DNA from 4 places in the Leisingera sp. ANG-DT genome. Region 1 is predicted to be linked to each of the others. Evidence: riboswitches for the same ligand, from Rfam matches in the RefSeq annotation. Region 1 holds a riboswitch; each other region holds the start of a gene.
The links. Region 1 has a riboswitch for cobalamin ahead of RA21_RS16755 (TonB-dependent receptor plug domain-containing protein). Riboswitches for the same ligand answer to the same signal wherever they lie in the genome.
Positions count from the first base shown of each region.

Region 2: linked by a shared signal. The riboswitch ahead of RA21_RS15615 (ABC transporter substrate-binding protein) and the one ahead of RA21_RS16755 (TonB-dependent receptor plug domain-containing protein) in region 1 are both predicted to bind cobalamin.
Region 3: linked by a shared signal. The riboswitch ahead of RA21_RS14440 (DUF1636 family protein) and the one ahead of RA21_RS16755 (TonB-dependent receptor plug domain-containing protein) in region 1 are both predicted to bind cobalamin.
Region 4: linked by a shared signal. The riboswitch ahead of RA21_RS13470 (aromatic ring-hydroxylating oxygenase subunit alpha) and the one ahead of RA21_RS16755 (TonB-dependent receptor plug domain-containing protein) in region 1 are both predicted to bind cobalamin.

Region 1 covers NZ_JWLE01000022.1:41,293-44,667, forward strand. Annotated here, with positions in the region: gene RA21_RS16750 (DUF4198 domain-containing protein) at 1-682, opposite strand, end outside; cobalamin riboswitch at 826-1,040, opposite strand; cobalamin riboswitch at 1,319-1,527, shown strand; gene RA21_RS16755 (TonB-dependent receptor plug domain-containing protein) at 1,688-3,375, shown strand, end outside.
Region 2 covers NZ_JWLE01000020.1:88,709-92,083, forward strand. Annotated here, with positions in the region: gene RA21_RS15610 (FecCD family ABC transporter permease) at 1-818, opposite strand, end outside; gene RA21_RS15615 (ABC transporter substrate-binding protein) at 815-1,825, opposite strand; cobalamin riboswitch at 1,965-2,157, opposite strand; gene RA21_RS15620 (chemotaxis protein CheW) at 2,296-3,375, opposite strand, start outside.
Region 3 covers NZ_JWLE01000013.1:144,608-147,982, reverse strand. Annotated here, with positions in the region: partial or broken gene RA21_RS14450 (cobaltochelatase subunit CobN) at 1-389, opposite strand, end outside; gene cobW (cobalamin biosynthesis protein CobW) at 581-1,615, opposite strand; gene RA21_RS14440 (DUF1636 family protein) at 1,618-2,028, opposite strand; cobalamin riboswitch at 2,126-2,334, opposite strand; gene cobO (cob(I)yrinic acid a,c-diamide adenosyltransferase) at 2,386-3,021, shown strand; gene glpD (glycerol-3-phosphate dehydrogenase) at 3,108-3,375, opposite strand, start outside.
Region 4 covers NZ_JWLE01000011.1:326,659-330,033, reverse strand. Annotated here, with positions in the region: gene RA21_RS13480 (TetR/AcrR family transcriptional regulator) at 20-571, opposite strand; gene RA21_RS13475 (dihydrofolate reductase family protein) at 575-1,111, opposite strand; cobalamin riboswitch at 1,383-1,581, shown strand; gene RA21_RS13470 (aromatic ring-hydroxylating oxygenase subunit alpha) at 1,689-2,924, shown strand; gene RA21_RS13465 (hybrid-cluster NAD(P)-dependent oxidoreductase) at 2,929-3,375, shown strand, end outside.

The DNA.
Region 1 (3,375 bases):
AGCCTGCTTTCGGAATGCCAAAGGAAAAAACGCCGTTCTGGTCGGCGATGGCAACAATTGCGCCGCCCGGCATCTCACCCACGGTGGGATCAGTGGTTGAGAATTTTTCCAGATCCGGCTCCGACGCCATGAACTCGACTTCGATCTCGGCACCCGGAACCGGCTTGCCGTCCGCCAGAACCTGACCGGAAAAGGTGGAGCCTACGATGACGTTATAGGGCTTGTTCAGCGGCAGGATCTCGGTCGCCAGGCCAGCCGGCTGGTCCCAGTCTGTGGGCAGCGTGTTGCGGTTCAGCACGACCTTGGAGATCTGCTGGATATAGATGTCTTCACTTTCCTCGTAGTAAGGCGAAGGGACCGTCACCACGACATAGTCGCCGGACCGCTTGACCGGGACCGAGGCCTTGTAAGCCGAAGCTTCGTTTTCAGCCCCTTTGAAGGTGGCGGGTTCCAGGCGGTCCGACAGGTCGGTCTTTTCACCTTTGTGGATCATGAAAAACTCTTCCGGCTTGCCCATGTCCATCGCATGGCCGTTGGCCATCGGGTGCCAGAACACCAGGCCCATCGGCACGTCGCCGGGCTTTTCGATCAGCGCTTGTTCAGTGTAGTTCAGCTGGAAATGCGCCGAAGCGGTAACCGGCAGGGAAACGGCCAGAGCAGCGGCCAGGTAGTTCAGTTTCATTTCGTCCTCATTCGACGATACAGGCGCACCTGCAATCAGGAATGAACAACGGGGAGTAGCGGCACGGAAACGCCTGAACGGCACACGCGCCAGACGCGCACCCCGGCGTCCGGTGGAAAAGGGCAGTAACCCCGCAAGCGGAGCCTCAGTCCCCGTGTCCGGCAGGTCTCCTGACTCGCGGGTCCTGGCTCGGCTGGCCTTCCCGGGGATGTTCCCAGTGGCGTATTCAGCGTCACTCACCGCTCACAGTTGCGGGGGCAGTCACGGATTTGGTCCCTTTTGGGTACGCCGCACCGTGTTCCCTATTTCTTCCGCTGCGCATTGAAACACTCGCGGAACCGGTCACCTTGGCTGAATGGCAAACCGGAATTTCTGAGTCAAGAGAATCATGTTCTGTTCACTTGGCCGTCCGGTGCCGATGGTTTTTCTCCTGCAGTGCTGCAGGGATCAATAGGCAGGCATGTTCCTATCAGAGGAACGGGGAAACACCGCTGCCTTTCGAAGTTTTTTGTATGCGTAATCAATCATCGTCACTTGAAAAATTGGAAAGGCAAATTCGGCGATATGGATGCCAGCCCAAGGCCATTTCTACTCAGGTTGCGAATTCTCCCGCTTGACAGAATAAGTTCAGTTTGCCTAAGTCCCGACCATTCTGGTCCGGCTGGGAGACCACCCGGTTAAAAGGGAACACGGTGAGGTGTAGCCAACAGGCGCCGAATCCGTGACTGCCCCCGCAACTGTGAGCGGAGAGCAATGCTGCGGTATGCCACTGCCCCAAGGGGCGGGAAGGCGCAGCAAAGCCTCGACCCGCAAGTCAGGAGACCTGCCAGGATGATCACCCTATCGCGGTGCGGGGCGCGCCGAAGATAACGGACCTTCCGTAGTGGTGGCAGTTTTCACCGTCTGCGGGGGCATTGCCTTCCAAAGACCAAAATTATGAACATGCTGCCAGGTATGGGCAGCCGCTTGGCCTGTGCTTGCTGCGTGGGCCGGGAGGAATGGAATATGCGCAAGGCAAGCCTGTCCCTGGCCGCCGCCCTGGCCGCCGCCCCTGTAATCGCAACCGCTCAGGATGAAGAAGTCACCGATCTGGGGGAGATCATCGTCTCCGGCGGCTTCACGCCGGTCGAGGCCCAAAAATACGGCCGCTCAGTCTCAGTCCTGACCAGCGAAGAAATCGAAGATCGCGGTATCACCACCGTCCGGGACGCGCTGCGTTCGGTCCCCGGCCTGATGGTGAACGGCTCCGGCGACAGTTTTACCCAGGTCCGCATCCGCGGTGCCGAAGCCAATCACACGCTGATCCTGATCGACGGCGTCGAAGCCTCGGGCGGTGACAGCGAGTACATTCTGTCCGGCCTGGACACTGCCAATATCGAGCGGATCGAAGTCCTGCGCGGCCCGCAGTCGGTGTTCTACGGCTCCAACGCCTCCGCCGGTGTGATCAACATCATCACCAAGTCCGGCGGCATCGGCACGGAATACGGCGGCAGCGCGGAAGCGGGGTCCGACGGCTACCGGGCCTCGGCCCGAGTTTCGTCGCGGACCGAGCGCGGCGGTATCGCCTTCAGCTTCGCCCATGACAATGACGACGGCTATGACACCTCGGGCGATGGCGGTGAAGAAGACGGCATCCGCCGCAATACACTGCAATTGAAAGGCGACTACCTGGTCACCGACCGGCTGAAACTTGGCTTCAACTTCCGCACGTCGGATGAACGCTATGACAGCGACCGCACCTCCTTCACCGCAACGGATGCGGCTAGCTATGTCGTGGATGATCCGACGCAATTCAGTGACCGGGATGAGCAACTGGCGCAAGTCTATGCTGAACTGGACACATTGGGCGGCCGCCTGAAACACCGCCTGTCAATCGAACGCACTGACTTTGACCGGTCCTTCAATGGCGGCACCCCGACCGAGACCAAAACGGAAGCAGCAAAGTACCTGCTGAGCTTCGGCCTGGACGGGCAGTTAGCGGATCAAGCAGACCACCTTCTTAACGCGATGCTGGAATGGGAAAAGGACTCCAGCAGTTCCAACCCGGCCTTTGCGCGCGAAACCAATTCGATTGCCCTGGAATACCGCGGCAGCTTTGCCAACGGCCTGGACCTGCAGCTCGGGGTGCGCCACGACAACAACAGCGTATTCGAAGACGCCACCAGCTGGACCGCCAGTGCTTCTTACACTTTAGCAGACAGCGGTGTGCGCCTGCACAGCTCGGCTGGAACCGGTGTTGTGAACCCCTCTTACTTTGAGCTGTTTGCCAACAGCACATTCGGCTCCACCACCTATCTCGGCAATCCGAACTTGCAGCCGGAGGAAAATCGCAGCTTCGATTTCGGAATTGAGGTGCCGTTCCTTCAAGGGCGCGGCCTGGTTGATGTGACCTATTTCGACGAGACGCTGACAGGCGAGATCGAGAGCTACATGGTGAACGCAACCACGTTCTCCTACCGCAACCAAGCCGGTGACAGTGATCGCAAGGGTGTTGAGCTGGCAGCAAGCCTGGAAGCCAGCGAATACCTCGATCTGCGTCTGTCCTACACCTATCTGGACGCCACCAACCCCGATGGCTCGGTCGAGATCCGCCGCCCGGAGCACGAGCTTCTGCTGAGTGCCACACTGGATACTTTCAATGGCCGCGGCTCTGTCACCGCGGACATCCGGCATGTGGCAGGCAATTGGGACAG
Region 2 (3,375 bases), on a different contig from region 1:
ATGGAGCCGACGATCGACACCATCACCGCGGTCATCAGCGCGGTGGCGAAGATCAGAACCACCTGCACCCGCCGGACCGGGATGCCAAGCGAAGCGGCGGAATCGCTGCCAAAGGTGAAGGCGTCCAGAGCACGGGCATGAAAGCGGCAGATCATCCAGCCCGCCAGCGCCAGCGGCACCGCCAGCCACACATCCGGCCAGCGCACGCCGCTGAGGTTGCCCATCAGCCAGAACATGATGCCGCGGGCCTGATCCGCATTGGCGGACTTGGCGATAATGAAAGCGGTCAGCGCATTGAATAGCTGCGAGCCGGCAATGCCCGCCAGCACGATCTGCGCAGCTGCGGCGCGGTTGCCCCCTGCCCCGGCGGCCCGCGCCAGAATGGCGACAAAGCCAAACGCCAGCAGTGCGCCGTTAAAGGCACCAAAGGACAGTGACAGGGCGCCGCCGCCAAGACCTGCAATGGTGACCGCCACCGCCCCGGTCGAGGCACCGGCCGATATGCCCAGAATGTAAGGGTCCGCCAGCGCGTTGCGCAGCAAGGCCTGCAGCACTACACCCGCAACCGCCAGCGCCGCCCCGCAGGCTGCAGCCACCAGCGCCCGCGGCAGCCGGTAGCTCCAGATGATGCCCTGATCCACCGGGTCCACCGGCAGGCCCGCCCCGGCCAGCTTGTTGGCCAAAACGGACAAGACAAGGTCAGGCGCAAGCGAGGTTTCCCCGATCATTGCGCCTGCCAGAACCGCCGCGGCCAGCACCGGCAGGGCAAGGCAAGCGCCCCGGATGCCCTGCCAGGCCAGTACGGCGGCTGCACTCATGCGCCGTTGCCGATCGCGCTGAGTTCTTCCGCCAGGTCTTCCAGCGCCGGGATGGCACGGATAGTGGCATCCATCGCCTGGGCGTCCATCACCACGATGCGGTTGTTTTTAACCGCATCCATCTGGCTGGCGACCGGGTCATTGCGCAGGAACTCCAGCTTCTTCTCGTAGTCATCAGCGGCAAAGCGGCGGCGGTCCATACGGGCAATCACGATCACCGTCGGGTTGGCTTTCGCGATGGTCTCCCAGCCGACGGTCGGCCATTCCTCGTCGGTCTCAATGACGTTTTTCAGGCCCAGCTGCTGCATCATGTAGCCCGGTGCGCCCTTCTGGCCGGCCACGAACGGGTCGCTTTCCATCTCGGGCGAGGAGAACCAGAACACAGCGGAGGCGTCGTCCAGCGCAACCTCTTGCGCCTTGGCCACAGCCGCGGCCTCACGAGCCTTGTAGTCGGCGACCAGCTCAGCGCCTTTTTCTGCCTCGCCGAAGATCGCCGCCAATTCCTCAATGCCCTGATAGAGGCTGTCGGTGGTGAACATCTCGGTCCGGGTGCCGTCGCCGCCGGTGGTGTTGTCCTTGCCGACGCAGTCCGCGGGCATCACATAGGTCGGGATACCAAGATCATGAAACTGCTCGCGCTTGGCGACGATGCCTTCGGGGCCGATATGCCACTCATACTGGGCAGCCACCAGGCCCGGGCGCTTGGCCACAACGCTTTCAAAGCTTGGGTCATTGTCGGCCAGGCGCTCAACCTTGTCGTTCAGTGCGGCGTACTCGGGCAGAACATCGTTGAACCAGACCGAGGTGCCCAGCACCTTGCCACCCAGACCCAGCGCATAAAGTACCTCTGTTGCGGCTTGGCCAACGGTCACGGAGGACGCAACCGGTGCCTCGAAAGTGACGGTTTCACCGCAGTTTTGAATAGTCAGCGGAAAGTTTTCGCTGGCTGCTGCGGCCTGAGCTGCCGCAACGAAGGAAAGGCCCATGAGGCCGGAACGCAGAAACATGATCTTCGATCTCCATGTGTCAATGACCGGAGAACGGGTGAAGGGCATTGACCAGCAAGGCGGAGGGTTTCCCCTTCTTGCGGCGCCAGGAACGGGCGACGCATCTAGCCGGCAACCTCCCCGGACAACCCCGTCCGGTGTGTTTCGGTTTTCACCGGCAGGTCTCCTGACTGGCGGGTCACTGTCTGTCCCGTCTTCCCGGACCCTTCAGGCCCAGTGACACGATGGGACAGCACTCGCCGCCTACAGTTGCGGGGGCAGTTCCGTTTGGCGCCAGGCGGCACCGCGGATTCCCTCTTAGCCCTTACGGGACCGGTAAAGCGCGGGTAGCGCATCACTTCTCTTGCGGCAAGAAAAACTTCGTCGGTCAGCAGAATTCTTCGGGTCTAGTCATGCAACTCCACGCACCGTGCAGGCATCGACCCAGGACCCGCGGCAGTTAATTGCAGAATCCGAAGGCGCAGAGCGCTCTAGGCCGCCTTGAAGCAACGGTCCACCAATGCGTTCGTATCCAGGATCAAAATCGACTCGAACCTGCCGTCTGGCGTTTTGTGCTGCAGGCACCCGGATACATCCTCAGCAATGCTCTTGGAGGTATTCTGCTGGTCCAAGGGCTTCAGTTCAGCCACGCGGTTCTCCGTCGTGATGATTATTTCATCGACGGTGTCCACGAGGATTCCAAACTTCTGCGCGTCATGCTTGAAAATCAGCACTTTCTGATCGCGGCCGGACCCGGGCGGCAGCCCATACAGCACCCGTGGATTGAACAGGGTGATAAGCTCTCCCCGCAAATTCAGGATGCCTTCGACGAAGCTCAGTGAAAACGGCGGTTCGAGCAGGTCAATTGGGCGGTTGATCACCTCGCTGACTTCGGAGGTGTCGAGCGCGAACCGTTTTTCGAAAGTGAACTTGATAAATGTGCGCCTTGCCGCGCGGGCCTCCAGTTCAGCGGCCTCTTCTTCCGTTTTCTCGGGTGGAAAAATCTCCTGGCAGGCTTTGGCCGCAGCCACAAAACTTGGCTCCTGCAATAGCTTTGCCGGATCAAGCATCATGACAATCTGGTTGTTCTTATCCAGCAGACACCCGTTCACAAGATCACCGCGCGGCAGGGCCAGCTTGGCAAAGGGCAAAACTTCATCCTCGAAATAGGGCAGGATGCTGTCGATGGAAAAGACCATGAGCCCGACCGGCCCTTCTGCGGTGTCGATGATCAGCATTCTGCGCTCCTTGGGGATCGTGGCCCCAAGCACAAATTTTGCACTATCTCCCATGAATCCGCGGAAATCTATGACGGGCAGGATAACGCCGCGCAGATTTGCAGTGCCGATCACATTGCCGCCCACCAGCAGCGACTGTTCCAGCTTGGGAACGGATCTGACCTCCTTTACAAACCGCAGGTCGATGGCGCAGGTCGTGTGGCCGGTTTGAAATGAAACGCAGGCGAGCTTTTTGCCTCTGCTGAGTTTGACCGTTTCCTGTCCGGGGCCGTTGTCAGCCCGCGGCAGTTTTTCCAGGTTCAGCAGTTCGTGCGGGTCTAGGACCTGAACCAG
Region 3 (3,375 bases), on a different contig from region 1:
AGGGTGGACAGCTCATCCAGCCGCGCATCCTCGCGGCCGTCTGCTGGCAGGATGGCCAGCGCGAAGCCCTTGCGCCGGGCAAGGTCCTGCAGGGTGGCGAGACCGTAGGACCAGTAGCTTTCGCCGCCAATCAGGCGGACAAGGACGCCCTTGGCGCCCTCCAGTGTCTGTTCCGCGTAAACGTCGACCGACAGCGGGTGCTTGAGCGCCACAAGGTTGGCGAGGCGCAAGCTGGGCAGCTTGCCGTCCGCACGGTGCCAGCCCGCCGCAAAGGCGCCGAGGTCGCTGTCGGAGAAGGACAGCACCACAAGGTCCGCGGGCGTCTGCCCGAGGTCCTGCGGGGTGTCGGTCTCGTCAAGGCCGTGGCTTTCGCGGAAGACGACGTGCATGGGTCAGGCTCCTTGCCTGAAGGGGCGTATGGAAACGGGGAGGGCAGCGCCCGGCCCGGCGGGGAAGGAAGCGAAGCGCCCGCCCCGTTTTGCCGAAGGCAAACCTTCGGTTTGACGGGGGCGGGACGGGCGCTGCCCGGCCTTCGGCCAGGCGGTGCCGTCAAAAAATTGACGCTTCGCTACCATTGGCTTCAGGCTCCCAGCTCGGCGCGGATGGCCTGTTCGTCGATGTCGTCATGCTCGGCGATGACCACCAGGGCGGTCTTGCGCGGCTGCGCGCCCCAGGGCTGGTCATACTGGGCGCGCAGGCGCTCGCCCACGGCCTGAACCAGCATCCGCATCGGTTTCCCCTCCACCGCGACATAGCCTTTGACGCGCAGGATATTGCGCTCGCGGGCGAGTTTCACGATGGCATTCTGCAGCGCTTCCGGGTCGGAGACTTCGCCCATTTCGACAACGATGCTTTCAAAATCGTCATGCTCGTGGTCGTGGTGGCCGTCGTGGTGGCTGGGGCGGGCCTCCAGATCGTCCTCGGCAGCGGCATTCAGGCCCAGGATGATGCGCGGGTCGATGACGCCTTCGCTCATCGGCAGGATCGGCAGCTTGCGCGGCGCTTCGGCCTCGATCACCGCGCGGGCCTTCTCGACGCCTGCGTCGCCGGCCAGGTCGGCCTTGGACAGAAGCACGATGTCGGCGCAGGAGATCTGGTCCTCGAACACCTCAGACAGCGGGGTTTCGTGGTCGATGCTGTCGTCCGCCTCGCGCTGGGCCTGCACGGCGTCCAGGTCAGGGGCGAACTGGCCCTTTGCAACGGCCTCGGCATCGGCCAGCGCAATCACGCCGTCCACGGTGATACGGGAGCGGATGGCGGGCCAGTCGAAGGCCTTGAGCAGCGGCTTGGGCAGCGCCAGACCGGAGGTCTCGATCACGATGTGATCGGGCTTTTCCGGCAGGTCCATCAGTTGTTCGATGGTGGGGATGAAGTCATCCGCCACGGTGCAGCAGATGCAGCCGTTGGCCAGCTCCATGATGTTCTCCGCCGGGCAATTTTCATCGGCGCAGGATTTCAGGATGTCGCCGTCCACACCGGCGGTGCCGAATTCATTGACCACAACCGCCAGGCGCTTGCCCTGCGGGTTCTGCATCAGGTGGCGGATCAGCGTGGTCTTGCCCGCACCGAGGAAGCCGGTGATGACGGTGACGGGGATCTTGTTGAGGTCGCTCATGATTACTCCTCGGAGAAGAACTTGGCCGGCGGGATGCGGGCAACAGATTGCTTGCGGAAGGTCTGCGGGCGCTCGCGCCAGGGCACGACGCCGTCGGCGGTAGCGGCGTAAGCCGCGGCGCCTTCCAGAATTTCAGGGACATGCTGGTCCGGGTCGAGGTCGCCGTAGACATAGGTCCAGCGTTCTTCGCCGCCGACCAAGGCCACGGCGCAGCCGCGCTTGCAGGAGGACAGGCATTCGACGCCGCGCAGGCGAACGCCTTCGGGCATTCCGGCTTCTTCCAGGGCTGTGTGAAGGATGGCGCCGGGGCGGGCGGCCTCCGGGTCGGCGCCCTCGCGGCGGCAGGTGAGGCAAACGGTCAGCGTGACCGGTCCCTGGGTGCTGGCAGTCTTGCCTGCCATATCGTCAGCCATCAGCGCGTCTCCTGTCGCGGCAGGGCGTGCGGGATGGCCAGAAAGGAACTGTGTCGTGCCAGTCCCTCACCCGGTCGCAGAACACCCCGTCTGCCCGTTGATCTCTCTCTCGCTGGCAGGTCTCCCGGCTTGCGGATGCCAAGGCGCTCAGGCCTTGCCGGCCATCCTGCCTTCCCGGGACGTATTCCCAGTGGCATGGCGGCCTCATCCGGTCACGGTCGCGGGGGCGGCTGTGCTTGAGCTCTTGCGAGCCTTCACATTCCCTCTTCGCCTGTTTTCACAGGAACCAGCTGAACCCCCTTGCGCTATGGCGGGCTTCTTTGTCAAGACATGGGGTCAAACAGCTGGAGAGCCCCCATGAGCGAAAAGTCCGAAACCGGCATTTCAGAAGAAGAAGCCGCCCGTCACGCGTCCAAAATGGCCAAGAAGAAGGCGGCGCGCGACCGGATGATGAAGACCAAGGAGGGCGAGAAGGGCCTGATCATCGTTCACACCGGGCCGGGCAAGGGCAAATCTTCCTCGGGCTTCGGCATGATCATGCGCTGCATTGCGCATGGGATGCCGTCCGCCGTGGTGCAGTTCATCAAGGGGGCCTGGCAGACCGGCGAGCGGACCCTGATCGAGGAGAACTTCAGCGATCTCTGCCAGTTCTATGCGATGGGCGAGGGCTTTACCTGGGAAACCCAGGACAAGGCGCGCGACATTGCCGCCGCGCAGAAGGGCTGGGAGAAGGCCAAGGAGATGATCCTGGACGAGCGCATTACCATGGTGCTGCTGGATGAGATCAACATCGCGCTGCGCTATGAGTACCTGGATCTGGAGGAGGTGCTGGAGTTCCTGGTCGAGCAGAAGCCGCCGATGACCCATGTGGTGCTGACCGGCAGGAACGCCAAGGAGGAGCTGATCGAGATCGCCGATCTGGTGACCGAGATGGGCCAGATCAAACACCCGTTCCGCGCCGGCGTGAAAGCGCAAAAGGGCGTGGAGTTTTAAGAAGCTCACAAAGGTCTTTCGCCTGGCCGAAGGCCGGGCAGCGCCCGTCCCGCCCCAGTGGGACGGGACGGGCGCTGCCCTTCGCGTTATGCTGCGAGCGTTTGTGCCTTGCCTTGAATATAGGCATCCACCGCGGCGCGCTGGGCTTCATCCAGCCGCAGTCCCAGCTTGGTGCGCCGCCACAGGTAGTCGTCTCCGGTCCGTACCCATTCGCGGGCAATTGCCCAGTCCAGTTCCCGCGCGGTGATCGTCGCCCCGAAGTCCTGCCCCATATCAGCCGCGGATTTGGCCTCGCCCAGAACCGCCCAGGCCTCGGTGCCATAGGCGCGGATCAGGCGGCGGGTCCAATAGGGC
Region 4 (3,375 bases), on a different contig from region 1:
TGAAGCGGCCCGCGTTTGTTTATTCGATCCGGTCCAGCACCCAGTCCAGCGCGGGGGTGAAGCCGTCAGGTGACAGCGCTCCGCGTGGTGCCGCGGCGGCGGCAAAGGCGAAGCCGTGTGTGTAATCCACCAGCAGGCAGAGAAGGGTGCGGGCCTCTGAGCCGGATACGCCTGCGGCGGTGATTTCCGCCTCGATCAGCCGGGTCAGCCCGGTCAGGGCAGGACCGATCAGGGACGGGTCCTCCAGGATGCATTTCGCAAGTTCCGGGTGCCGGGTCACCTGGGTGCAATAGCGGGTCATCAGGTCACGCAGCCGCAATTTGGGCGTTGCCGCTTCTGACGGTGCATCCGCACCTTCAAACGCAATGGCGACGAGGGATGCGATCATCTCGTCCCTGGTTCCGGCGTGATGGGCAACGGCCATAGGGGTGACGCCAAGCGCCGCAGCCAGTGCCTTGAACGTGAGGGCCTTGCTGCCACCTTCGTCAAGCAGCTCCAAGGCTTTCTGCAGCACATCATCCTTGCTGAGGGTGCGGCTTCCTCTGGGCGGGCGACCCATGCGCGGGGGCATTGGTCAGGCCACCTGGAACGTGGTCTGGACCATGCCGGTGGGCAGGATGCGGGAGCTTGCCACCTGGAGGTCTATGTCCTGGTCCAGGCTGCCGAACAGCGGGATGCCGCTGCCGATCAGGATCGGAACCGTTGTGATGGTCAGATCGGCGATCAGCCCCTGGCGCAGGAAGGACTGCACCATCCGGCCGCCGTCGACATAGGCGCGGGTCCAGCCCTCCTCTTGCAGTTCCTGCATAAGGTCTGCGGGCGCGGCGGTGCTGAGGCGCACCTTGTCCTTCAGCTCTTCGGGAATGTCCTGTTCACTCAGGCTGTTGCTGAGGACCACAACCGGTTCGGTGTAGGGCCATTGGCCGAACCCCAGCACGGTGCGGAATGAGCCCGTCCCCATGACCAGCCCGTCGACACTGTCCATGAAGGCGGCAAAACCGCCATCGTCATCTTCGGCGTCGGGCTGTTTGAGCAGCCAGTCCAGCGAATGGTCCTGCCGGGCCACGAAGCCGTCGAGGCTGGTGGCGATGAAGACGTGGCCGGTGGTCATCGGATTCTCCTGCATTGCATTTAACTATACGTCATATAGTTAAATGCAATTCGTGTTCCAAGGGGCCAGCGTAAGATTCTCTGCGTGCGAATCGATCTGCAGCGGCTGGCAGCGCCTAACCGCATGAAAGATAAGCGCTTGCCGCAAACGGACCGGCGGATGCCGGTTTGAGATTCTGGACATCCCTGTCCCGCCGAAAGCGGCAAACATGCATGTCTTTTTCCGGTTTTGGCGGGTCGGATTTGTCTCCGCCGGCGGCGCGGGATTCGGGCATTTTCCGCTTCAGCAAGGTGCCGCCCCTAGGGGCGGAGAATTGGGAAGCTGGTGAAATTCCGGCACTGCCCCCGCAACGGTGACCCCGGGCAAGGCATGGCAATAACCACTGAAGCAACGGCTTCGGGAAGGTGCCAGGCCCCGCCGCCGAATGGCCCCGGGACAGTCCGGAAACCAGCCTTGCCCCGAAAACGTCAACCGCGGGCGGCGGCGGGGCGGTTGCAGGCGCGTGGCCTGCAATCTCTCTATCCATGCCCGCAGCCAAGCCAACCTGCCGCGGGGATGCGGCAAAGGAGAGAAGCAGATGCTTCACGACAGCGAAATTCTGGCCAAACTGGTCGCCCGTCAGAAAAACTATTCCCTGGAGCAGGCGTTTTACACCGACCCGGGCGTGCTGGATCTGGACATGCGCCAGATCTTCTACCGCGAATGGCTGTTTGCCATTCCCGCCTGCGAGATCCCGAAGGCGGGCAACTTCGTGACCCATCAGGTCGGCGCCTACAACGTCATCATCGTGCGCGGCACCGATGGCGAGGTGTGTGCCTTCCACAACGCCTGCCGCCACCGCGGTTCTGTTGTGTGCAAGGCCAAGAAGGGCAACTCGCCCAAGCTGGTCTGCCCCTACCACCAGTGGACCTACGAGCTGGACGGCTCGCTGTTGTGGGCACGCGACATGGGGCCGGACTTCGATGCCTCCAAGCACGGGCTGAAGCCGGTGCATTGCCGTGACCTGGCCGGCCTGATCTACATCTGCCTGGCGGATGAGGCGCCGGACTTCGACGCTTTTGCCGCAGTTGCGCGCCCCTATCTGGAGCCGCATGACCTGGGTAACGCTAAGGTCGCCTATGAAAGCTCGATCATCGAGAACGGCAACTGGAAGCTGGTCTGGGAGAACAACCGCGAGTGCTATCACTGCGGCGGCAACCACCCGTCACTGTGCCGGACCTTCCCGGAAGATCCGTCGGTGACCGGCGTCGAGGGCGGTGAGACCCCGCCGCATCTGCAAAAGCATTTCGACCGGATCGAAGCGGCGGGCGTGCCGGCGCAGTTCCAGATCGATGCGCGCGGCCAGTACCGGGTGGCGCGGATGCCACTGAACGAGGGCGCCGAGAGCTATACCATGGACGGCAAGGCGGCAGTGGCCAAGAAACTCGGCCGGGTGCCCTTTGCCGATGCCGGCACGCTCTTGAAGTTCCACTACCCGACCACCTGGAACCACTTCCTGCCAGATCATTCCATCGTGTTCCGGGTGACCCCGATCAGCCCGACCGAGACAGAAGTCACCACCAAGTGGCTGGTGCACAAGGACGCGGTGGAAGGTCAGGACTATGACCTGAAGCGGCTGACCGAGGTCTGGGTCGCCACCAACGACGAGGACCGCATCGTGGTAGAGGACAACCAGCGCGGCATCAACTCGCCCGCTTATGAGCCCGGTCCCTATTCGGAAGTGCAGGAGAGCGGCGTCATCCAGTTCTCCAACTGGTACGCCGACCATCTGACCCGCGCGCTGACCGGCCGCCACCTGATCGCGGCGGAGTAAGCGTATGGGACTGCAGGCCAACTTCGAGACGCTGGACGAAACCCTGGCGTGGAAGGACGACGAGATGCTGGAATGCGTCTCTGTCGTGCCGGAAGCGCCGAACACCGCCACCTTCAGCTTCCGCGCGCCTTCGGGCGCGTGGTTCAAATACCAGCCGGGCCAGTTCCTGACCCTGGAGCTGCCGGTGCCGGGGGAGACAGTCTGGCGGACCTATACGATCAGCTCCTCGCCGTCGCGGCCCTTGTCGATCTCAGTGACGGTGAAGGCGCAAGGAGACAGCATCGGCACCCGCTGGATGCTGGACAGCCTGAAACCGGGCATGTTCCTCAAGGCCTCCGGCCCGGCGGGCGTGTTCACCCTGCCCAAGCGCCCGAACGGCAAGTTCCTGTTCATCTCCGCAGGCTCCGGGATCACACCCAGCCTGTCGATGACCCAGTACCTGTTCGACCGC